3 regions of the Yersinia vastinensis genome follow, and region 3 is predicted to be linked to each of the others. Evidence: predicted binding sites of a transcription regulator. Region 3 holds the regulator's gene; each other region holds the start of a gene.

Region 1 (3,291 bases), 700 kb from region 3:
ATTTATCGCCATAGCGCAGAGAATGATTCAAGTTATGAAATGATATGGATTATCATTCTCCTCATCATTTTTTAAAATGCAGAGCTGTTGTCTGCCATTATTTGCCCAATTCATTGAGTTATCTCAACTTGTTGAGTTCGCTCAGTTGTCGCTAGGCGACAACTCGGAATCTGTTGGGGAAAGCATTTTATTTTTCAAAGGACATTTCATGCTAGGTCATACTGTCAGCCGATTTTTATTATCCGTCGCTATACTTTTCACGATAACGGCCTCATTTTCTGTTTTAGCCACACCTATTGTGGTGACTGATGTTGCTGGCCGGCAGGTGACATTAGCCCAGCCAGCTTCTCGCGTGATATTGGCTGATGCCAGAGCTTTGATGGCACTGAATATTCTTCACCCGCAAACCCCACTTAAAAGTATCATTGCTTGGGATAATTCACTGAAAGTGAAAGCCGCCGACTTGGTGGAGGCATATGCCAAAAAATTCCCGGAAGTGAATGATATCCCTATGTTTGATAACCCCTACGTGACGGATTTTAGCGTCGAACGAGCGGTATCATTGCAGCCTGACCTCATCATTTTTGATACCGGATTGCTAGCAAAACTTAAAGCCAGTGGTGTATTAGCCCAACTGGATAAGTCCGGTATTCCTGTGCTGTTTATTGATTTTCGCCAGCAACCGTTGACCAATACTGTCCCCAGCATGCTGCTACTCGGCAAAGTGTTTGGCGAAGAAAAGAACGCTGAAGATTTTGTGCGGTTCTATCAGCAACGCCTTGATTTAATTCGACAACGAGTGGCAACGCTGAAACCGGAACAGCGTCCTAGTGTCTTCATTGAACGCCATGCCGGGATGACCGGTGAGGAATGTTGTTCTACTTTCGGTAAGGGGAGTTTTGGGCAATTTATTGCCGAAGCGGGCGGAAATAATATTGGTAGCCAACTGTTTGCGGAAATGGGCGGAGAGATTAACGTCGAGCAACTTATTGTCAGTAATCCTGATTTCTATTTGATGACAGGGGCTGACTGGAGTCGCGGTCACAAAGGTTCGGTCGCTGTACCTTTGGGCTACAACACGGATGCAGGGACAACACAGAAAAAATTGGCACATTTGATGGAGCGTACGGGCGTTAGCGTATTGAAATCGGTGCAGGATAAGAAAGTGATGGCGGTCTATCATCAGTTCTATGACAGCCCGCTCAATGTGGTTGCGGTGGAAGCGATTGCCAAGTTTCTTCACCCGGGATTATTTGCAGATCTGGATCCGCAGGCCGATTTGGAAATGATTCATAAAAAATATACCGCGATTGATTATTCCGGGGTGTTTTGGGTGACTTCCCATCCCTAAATTGAATAAGAACGTCATTCTAATTATTCACAGTAACGGCCTATAACCATTTAATTTTTAATGGTTATTATTATTTGCCGCCCTTTGAAGATGGCGGCAAATAATCTCCCTATCTGCGACAAAATTGATTTACTTGGTAAGCGTAATCATTAAGATTAGCGTTTCCAAAAAAACAATTAGACATACCTCCTTTCGCAATAGGCTCAAAATGTTAACGTTTTCCCGTCTGTCCCTGCTGGCTGCTTCTGTCATGCTGGCATTACCTGCTGTTGCCGCGGAGAAGTCTTCCCAGCCCGTTGCTGCTCAGTCAGCCGAACCTAAAACAGATAAGAATGACCAGCTTTCTGTCGTCGGCAACTGGCTTGATAATACCGACAACAGCACTGTTGTTCTGAATCACCCCGGTGCTCGTACTATCGTGACCCAACAACGTATTCACGAAAAGGGCGCTCAGACTATTGGGGATTCGCTTCGTGGTATTCCTGGGGTACAGGTGCGCGAAAGTAATGGTACGGGAGGGAGTGATATCTCGCTGAATGTCGGCGTGCGTGGGTTAACCTCTCGTTTGTCTCCTCGCTCGACGATTCTGATGGACGGCATCCCGCTGGCCGTGGCCCCTTATGGTCAACCCCAACTTTCGATGGCCCCTTTATCCATTGGTAATCTGCAATCGGTCGATGTGATTCGTGGCGGCGGCGCGGTGCGTTATGGGCCGCAAAATGTGGGCGGAATCATTAACTTTAATACCAAAGCTATCCCACAGGATTTCAGTGGAGCAGTCAGTGCGCAGACACAAGGTGCCAATCATGGTGGGTTAAAAACCCTGAGCAGTGCTTCACTCGGTGGTACCGCAGATAATGGTTTTGGTGCAGCAATACTCTATTCTGGTTTGCATGGTCAGGGATATCGCGACAATAACGACAACACTGATATTGATGATTTCATGTTGAAAACGCGCTATCAATTAACTGAACATGATGAGCTACAAGCTAACTTCCACTATTACGAAGCCCATGCCGGCATGTCGGGTGGGTTGACCCGCGCGCAATACGCTGAGAATCCTTTCCAGTCCACCCGACCTTATGATCAGTTTGATGGACGTCGTCGTGATATGTCATTCAAATATACTCATCAGGAAGATGATAAGCAGTTTGAGTTACTGACGTATTTCACCAAAAGCTTCCGTGGTAGCAACATTGAATCTGAAGGCACTGGGGCTAATCAGGGCCAAAAACGCATGGTGGCTTATCCACGTAATTACACCACCTATGCTATTGAGCCAAGTTATTCACAGTTATTCAGAATGGGTAGCAGCGCCCATGAGGTGACGGTAGGGTATCGCTACCTGAATGAAACCATGGATGAGAAAGCCTATCGCTCCCCTTGGTATAATCCGGCAACAGTGACCTCCACGCCGGCTACACCACAGTATTATCAGCATACCTCCGGCGGTACTGAAGCCCATGCTGTGTATATTGATGATGCAATCAATATCTCTGACTGGACTATCACACCGGGTCTACGTTATGAAAATATACGCACCAATGTGGATGATTCTTTTGCTAATACTCGACGTGAAAAGCAATACAGCGAGCCATTACCTTCACTGAACGTCATGTACCATCTGTCCGATGAGTGGAAGTTGTTTGCTAATGCCAACACCTCCTTCGGCAGCATGCAGTATTTCCAACTCAGTAAAGGGGGCAATGGTAACGCGCCCGCGCCGGGTCTGACGGCGGAAAAAGCCCATAGCTATGAAGTGGGTACCCGTTTTGATGACACAGTAATGACCGGTGAATTGACGTTGTTCTACATCGATTTTGATAACCAACTGCAATACATCAGCAATGATATTGGTTGGACAAATTTGGGTGCGACAACGCATGAAGGTGTGGAGTTGGCGTTTAGCTATGACTTAAGCGAAGTGAACCCGCTGCTGA
Region 2 (3,291 bases), 2.1 Mb from region 3:
CCAGCCCGTTCTGGTGAGTGATGGCAACCAGCGTACAGTGAGGAAGATACTCTTTTAGCAGCGACAATAACTGTCTGGCGGTTGTGGTATCCAAATTGCTGGTTGCTTCATCAAGGTAGAGGGTATCTGGTCGATTAACCAATGCTCTGGCAAAAGCCAAACAAATGAGGATAACTGAGCAAAATTGACAATAAATGAGATAATTTTGCCTAAAGCACAATTATCGGCAGATATTTCCCTTGTCACTCAATATCAGGTCAGATGGCGCTAACTTAGTATTGATGTAAATAGTTATCTTAATAATAATGACTATCACTCCACTTTGACGTGATAAATTATGACGCGATACCCACAGTGTCAATCAATTCAAGGCCGATATTGACCGGTATAACATCCTTAACGTTGCGTCTTAAAACAGAAAGAGAAAACACCATTATGTCCCTTGGCATCCATCACATTCAGGGCAAAGAATTCCGTTCAGTATTGGCTGGACTGGGGATTGTGAGCCTTATTTTCTTCTTGTTCGGCTGTAAACCGGCTGAAGAAACAACAGGCCAGCAAGCCCCTTCATCAGCCAGTGAAAATACCTCCGCATGGTCGCGCACAGTAGAAACGACAAAAGGCCCGGTGACACTGACACATCAGCCAAAACGTATTGTGTCTACCAGTATCACCATCACCGGCACCCTATTGGCCATTAATGCGCCCGTGATAGCTACGGGAGCCACGGCGCCCAATACCACCGTGGCAGATAATCAAGGCTTCTTTACACAATGGTCAGATGTTGCACAAGCGAAAAAGTTGGTGCCAATCTACCAGACAGAACCAAATGCAGAAGCTGTTGCGGGTATGGATCCAGACCTTATCATCATCTCTGCCACTGGCGGGGATTCAGCGCTGAAGCTGTACGAGCAGTTATCGGTCATCGCGCCCACATTGGTGATTAATTACGATGACAAGAGCTGGCAAGAGCTGGCTATCGTGCTGGGGCAAGCAACAGGACATGAAGCCGATGCTCAACAGGTGATTGATAAATTCACTGATCGGATTAGTGAGGTTAAACAGAATATTACGCTACCACCGCAACCCACCTCTGCATTTGTCTATCAGGCGGCAGGGAGCACAGCCAATTTGTGGACAGAGAATTCAGCACAGGGAAAATTGTTGCAGGAGCTAGGCTTCACACTGGCGCAAGTCCCTACTGCCGTGAAAGGTAATACCAGCATGGGGCACCGCAAGGATATCATCCAACTCGGCGGAGAGAAGCTGGCTGAAGGTCTTAACGGCGAGACCATTTTGCTGTTTTCCGGTGATCAACCGGCGGTGGACGCATTGAAAAACAACAAATTTTTAGCTCACATCCCGGCAATTGAACACAACCGAGTTTATGCTGCGGGCTATGATACATTCCGGTTGGATTATTATAGTGCGAGTAATTTGTTAGCGCGGATTGAAGGCATGTTTAAGGCGAAACCTTAGTTTTTATCTGCGAGCTGCCTTGCCCTATCTCTTCGCTCGGCAGCTCAAAATAGGTGCTTGGCATCAAAATCAACCGGCAAAAAATTGCCAATGCATTCCCATAATAAGTCGTGGTAGTATGCATCAAACAAATAATAATGATAATCAAAACGATAAGAATACTCATTTGTTAACAAAGAGTTACAATGCCAGCAACTGACTCCTCAACCTCATCTTCATTAAAATCAGCAAAACCGGTCCCGACTATAGGGGGAAGCGCATCCTACCATCCGGGGGTTTTGCTATTACTCAGTATTATTGCATTGATATTGGTTATGGCTGCTAGCCTGATGCTCGGTGCTAAAGCGATCCCTTTTTCGGTGGTCTGGCAGAGTTTACTTGGGCATCACAATAACGCAGACAGTATTTTAATTTTGGAATCACGCCTGCCGCGAACCTTAATTGGTGTACTTGCTGGTGCCGCGCTGGGGTTATCGGGAGCAGTGATTCAAGCCCTTACCCGCAATCCACTGGCTGATCCGGGGATTTTAGGCGTCAATGCTGGCGCCAGCTTTGCGGTAGTGGTCGGCATTACCGTTTTCGGCGTTCATGCCATTTATGGCTATATGATTTCCGCATTTATCGGTGCCATGGTGACAACACTGGTGGTGTATTGGGTCGGCACACTGGGGGGTGGACGGGTGAATCCTCTACGCCTCACCCTCTCAGGTGTGGCCATCGCCGCTGTCTTATTGGGGATTTCGACCGGGATATCACTGACCCACCCACAGGTCTATGACAGTGTGCGCTTCTGGCAAGCCGGTTCGCTGGATATCCGCAATATGTCCGTGGTGATAGCCGTCACACCGGCCATTGTTCTCGGCTGTATCATTGCTTTGTTGCTGGCCCGGCCCCTCAATGCAATGCATATGGGGGAAGATTTAGCCGCAGCAATGGGGACACGTATTGCCCAAACTCAGTTTTGGGCCGTTGTTACTGTCACTTTACTCTGTGGTGCTGCCACCGCTGCAGTAGGCCCTATCGCCTTTGTTGGCCTAATGGTGCCGCATATTGCTCGCTGGATTGTCGGGCCGAATCAATGTTGGGTATTACCTTTTACTTTGGTGATGACCCCCATTTTGTTATTGGTCTCTGATATCGTTGGCCGCTTTCTGGTCCCCGGAGAATTGCGGGTCTCCGTCGTAACCGCGTTTATTGGCGCGCCATTATTGATCTGGCTGGTTCGACGGAATAAAAGGATGACCGCACTATGAAACCCGTCACTTCCCCGTGGTTATTGGGCCAACCTGATGGCCCGATAAATCTACGTATTCAGCCACGCCGCCTGATTGTTGGTTGTTTATTGCTGCTAACCTGTCTATTGGGGGCCATGCTGGCATTAATGGTTGGCACTCTCTCGTTATCTCCCCTGCAAGTCATTACTGCCTTATTCGGCCACGCCGAAGGAGCGGCGAATATTATTGTCAATCAGTGGCGGTTGCCCCGAGCGCTGATGGCATTGATTTTTGGTGCCGCGCTGGGTATCAGTGGCGCAATATTTCAATCACTGGTGCGCAACCCGTTAGGCAGCCCCGATATTATTGGATTTAATGCTGGCGCTTATACCGGAGCGCTAGTGGCGATCACGTTGTTTAACGGCAACTATTTTGAGATAGCCAGTAGCGCCCTCGGCGGTGGATTGCTCTCCGCCATGGCGGTGTATCTGTTGGCTTACCGCCAAGGAATTCAGGGATTTCGCTTAATTATTGTCGGTATTGCAATGGGGGCGATGCTCACGGCATTTAATACCTGGCTGACCATCACGGCATCATT
Region 3 (3,291 bases):
TCTGGATTCATCGAAGCGTTTCGTTGATAAAGTGATTGGCGAAATGGCCCAGATGCACAAAGAAGCTGGCATGGCGCTGACCACTTGGCATTTTGGTGGTGATGAGGCGAAAAATATTCGTCTGGGGGCCGGTTTCCAAGATAAAAATGGCACCATTGAGCCGGGCAAAGGCATTATTGATAAGAGCGTTGAAGATAAACCTTGGGCCAAGTCACAAGTTTGTCAGGATATGGTTAAGCAAGGCAAAGTTCAGGATGTTGAACATCTTTCCAGCCACTTTGCCATTGAAGTCAGTGAATTAGTGAAGGCTCACGGCATCGAAAAAATGCAGGCTTGGCAAGATGGATTGAAAGACGCGAAAGATTCGAAAGCCTTCGCCACTCAACGTGTTGGCGTTAACTTCTGGGATACTCTCTTCTGGGGCGGTGCTGACTCAATCAATGACTGGGCCAATAAAGGCTACGAAGTGGTTGCTTCTAATCCCGATTATGTCTACTTCGACATGCCCTATGAAGTTAACCCCAATGAACGCGGTTACTACTGGGCAACTCGCTTTACCGACGAAGCCAAAGTCTTTAGCTTTGCACCAAATAACATGCCGCAAAATGCTGAAACGTCTGTGGACCGCGATGGTAATTACTTCAGTGCGAAAAGTGATAAACCTTGGCCGGGTGTACACGGAATTTCCGGTCAATCGTGGAATGAAACCGTGCGTACTGATGAACAGATGGAGTACATGATTTTTCCTCGCGTATTACCGTTGGCGGAGCGCGCTTGGCACCGTGCATCTTGGGAACAAGATTATAAAGCAGGCCGCGAGTACAAAGGTGGTGAGACGCAACAGGTGGATACCCAAGCGTTACACACTGATTGGCAACGTTTTGCCAATATTATGGGCCAGCGTGAGTTGGCAAAACTGGATAAAGCCGGTATTGCCTACCGCTTGCCAGTACCCGGCGCACGAGTTGTCTCTGGTGTATTGGAAGCAAATATTTCCTTACCGGGCTTGATTATTGAGTATTCCACCGATGGTGGTCAGCAATGGCAGAAGTATGATGCCAAAGCACAACCTACAGTCAGTGGTGATGTATTTATCCGCTCGACCAGCCCGGATGGTAAACGCAGTAGTCGTGCGGAACCGGTTAAAATCTGATGGTTTTTTCAAAGTGCTGTGTCTGATGTTATTCCTGTTTGCTTGGTTTTTGAGGTAAACAATATTAAGTGAAGTTGAGTTGATGGTTTTCCCCCGGCATGTCCGGGGCTTTTTTTGCCAGAAATATCGTGATGGGCAGTCGGTTTGGGCGGTGGTAAGGGCGGTTTGATTGTTTGAGGTAGACAGAAATGTTCAAAATTAGATAGGGAAGGAGGGCGAGGTCTCAATAAGAAAGACCACCTGAGTCCCGGCCGAGCTGAACTCGGATGATTGAACGGGAAAGGTGGCCATCTTGCTGATGGGTTTATGTTCACCAGATAATCTCTGGATAAAAATAAACCCTAACATTATTCGGTACTTAAAATTTCAACGCTTAAAGTCTTTATAAAATCAATGCGATAACATAATGCCCAATAGATTTCAAATTGCAGGACGGCGGCAATCAATGGAATCCCGATGAGCTTACATCAGTAAGTGATTCGGGTGAGTGAGAGCAGCCAACACACCTGCAGTGTGAAAGATGATGGACATACTTTATCTTTTATCGTGCGCAGACTCATTTTCGCGGCAATCGCCGGTCTCACAGTGGCCGTACAAATACAGACTGTGATTGGTCAGTTTGATACCATGCTGTTTAGCAATTTCACGTTGAAGCGATTCAATGGATTCATTACTAAACTCGATCACTTTGCCGCAATCAAGGCAAATTAGGTGATCATGATGGTGCTGCTGCGTCAGCTCAAAGACTGATTTACCGCCTTCGAAATTGTGGCGGGTCACAATACCGGCATCGTCAAACTGGTTGAGTACACGGTAAACCGTGGCTAAACCAATTTCTTCACCGATATCGATCAGCTTTTTATAAAGATCTTCCGCGCTGACGTGATGGCACGCCGGATCCTGCAACACTTCCAGAATCTTAAGCCGGGGCAGTGTTACTTTAAGTCCAGCGTTTTTTAAGGCTTTATTGTTGTCAGTCATGCGGATTCAGTCCTGTTACTATCGATTCAAATTAAGGCTGTTCAGCCTATGACATCCGTGGCGCAATAATTACAATTGCGTCTCATTATAGAACTGCTAGCCCCAAATGAAAACCGTGGTTGTTAACAAAGATATAATTGCACACTTTGTCAGATTAATCATGCAATGTATTGATGAATGGGATTGTTGCATGCTTCAAGTATAAAGCGGCTACGCCGAACGTTACACATTTGTAGCGGTTTATTTTCATTTTGCACAGATGATAATGCTGATCTGTGGGCTGCTTAACAAAGCGCATTCTGACCACAAATAAAACCATGTGAAATTTGTGACTATAAGCCGAGCTTAATGAGATTAAGAGTCTGTGAGGGGCAAAAAAAAGAGCGCCAAAAGGGATTGAAATTTATGGAAACGCTTAGCGGAGTACATCATCCACCAAGCGTTTCCTATCTGACAAATTTAGCCAGTGATCTCGGCCAGATTCAGCTCTTCACTGATCTGTTTAACCCAAGCTTCAACACGTTCATTGGTCAATTCTGGCTGGCGGTCTTCATCGATAGCTAATCCAATGAAATGATCATCATCAGCCAGACCTTTAGATGCTTCGAAGTGGTAACCCGCAGTCGGCCAGTGACCGACGATTGCGGCACCGCGTGGTTCGATGATGTCGCGCACGGTCCCCATCGCATCACAGAAATATTCTGCGTAGTCTTCCTGATCACCACAACCGAACAAAGCAACCAATTTGCCATTGAAATCGATCTCTTCCAGTGTTGGGAAAAAATCATCCCAGTCACACTGTGCTTCGCCGTAGTACCAGGTAGGGATACCAAGCAGCAGGATATCGAAACCTTCTAAATCTTCTTTACTACTTTTGGCAATGTCGTGAACCTCAGCAACCTCTTTGCCCAGTTGCTTTTGGATCATCTTGGCAATGTTTTCGGTATTGCCAGTATCGCTGCCAAAGAAAATGCCTACAGTTGCCATATAACTTAATACCTTTTAAATTCAAATAGTTATGCCAATTACTGAGCACGCTGCCCAACAATATAACACATTTCATAGGGCGACATCATGCCAGAAAACGCCGTCAGGCTCATATCAAGTTCATGCGATATTAAATTTTTGTGAGCCGCTCAATCTTATAACGCTATTGC

The links. The regulator Fur, encoded in region 3, represses iron uptake genes when iron is present. The targets are predictions, from matches to a motif close to ATAATAATGAGAACNACTATCAA.
Region 1: the regulator Fur is predicted to act here: its motif matches at 1,406-1,428, upstream of ACIOG0_RS18690 (TonB-dependent siderophore receptor).
Region 2: the regulator Fur is predicted to act here: its motif matches at 1,605-1,627, upstream of fepD (Fe(3+)-siderophore ABC transporter permease).

What each region holds. Positions count from the first base shown of each region.
Region 1 covers NZ_CP173260.1:4,039,899-4,043,189, reverse strand. Annotated here, with positions in the region: gene ACIOG0_RS18695 (ABC transporter substrate-binding protein) at 209-1,351, shown strand; gene ACIOG0_RS18690 (TonB-dependent siderophore receptor) at 1,560-3,291, shown strand, end outside.
Region 2 covers NZ_CP173260.1:655,238-658,528, reverse strand. Annotated here, with positions in the region: partial or broken gene ACIOG0_RS02910 (ABC transporter ATP-binding protein/permease) at 1-160, opposite strand, end outside; gene fepB (Fe2+-enterobactin ABC transporter substrate-binding protein) at 436-1,479, shown strand; gene fepD (Fe(3+)-siderophore ABC transporter permease) at 1,665-2,732, shown strand; gene fepG (iron-enterobactin ABC transporter permease) at 2,729-3,291, shown strand, end outside.
Region 3 covers NZ_CP173260.1:3,342,776-3,346,066, reverse strand. Annotated here, with positions in the region: gene ACIOG0_RS15580 (beta-N-acetylhexosaminidase) at 1-1,153, shown strand, start outside; gene fur (ferric iron uptake transcriptional regulator) at 1,688-2,134, opposite strand; gene fldA (flavodoxin FldA) at 2,594-3,121, opposite strand.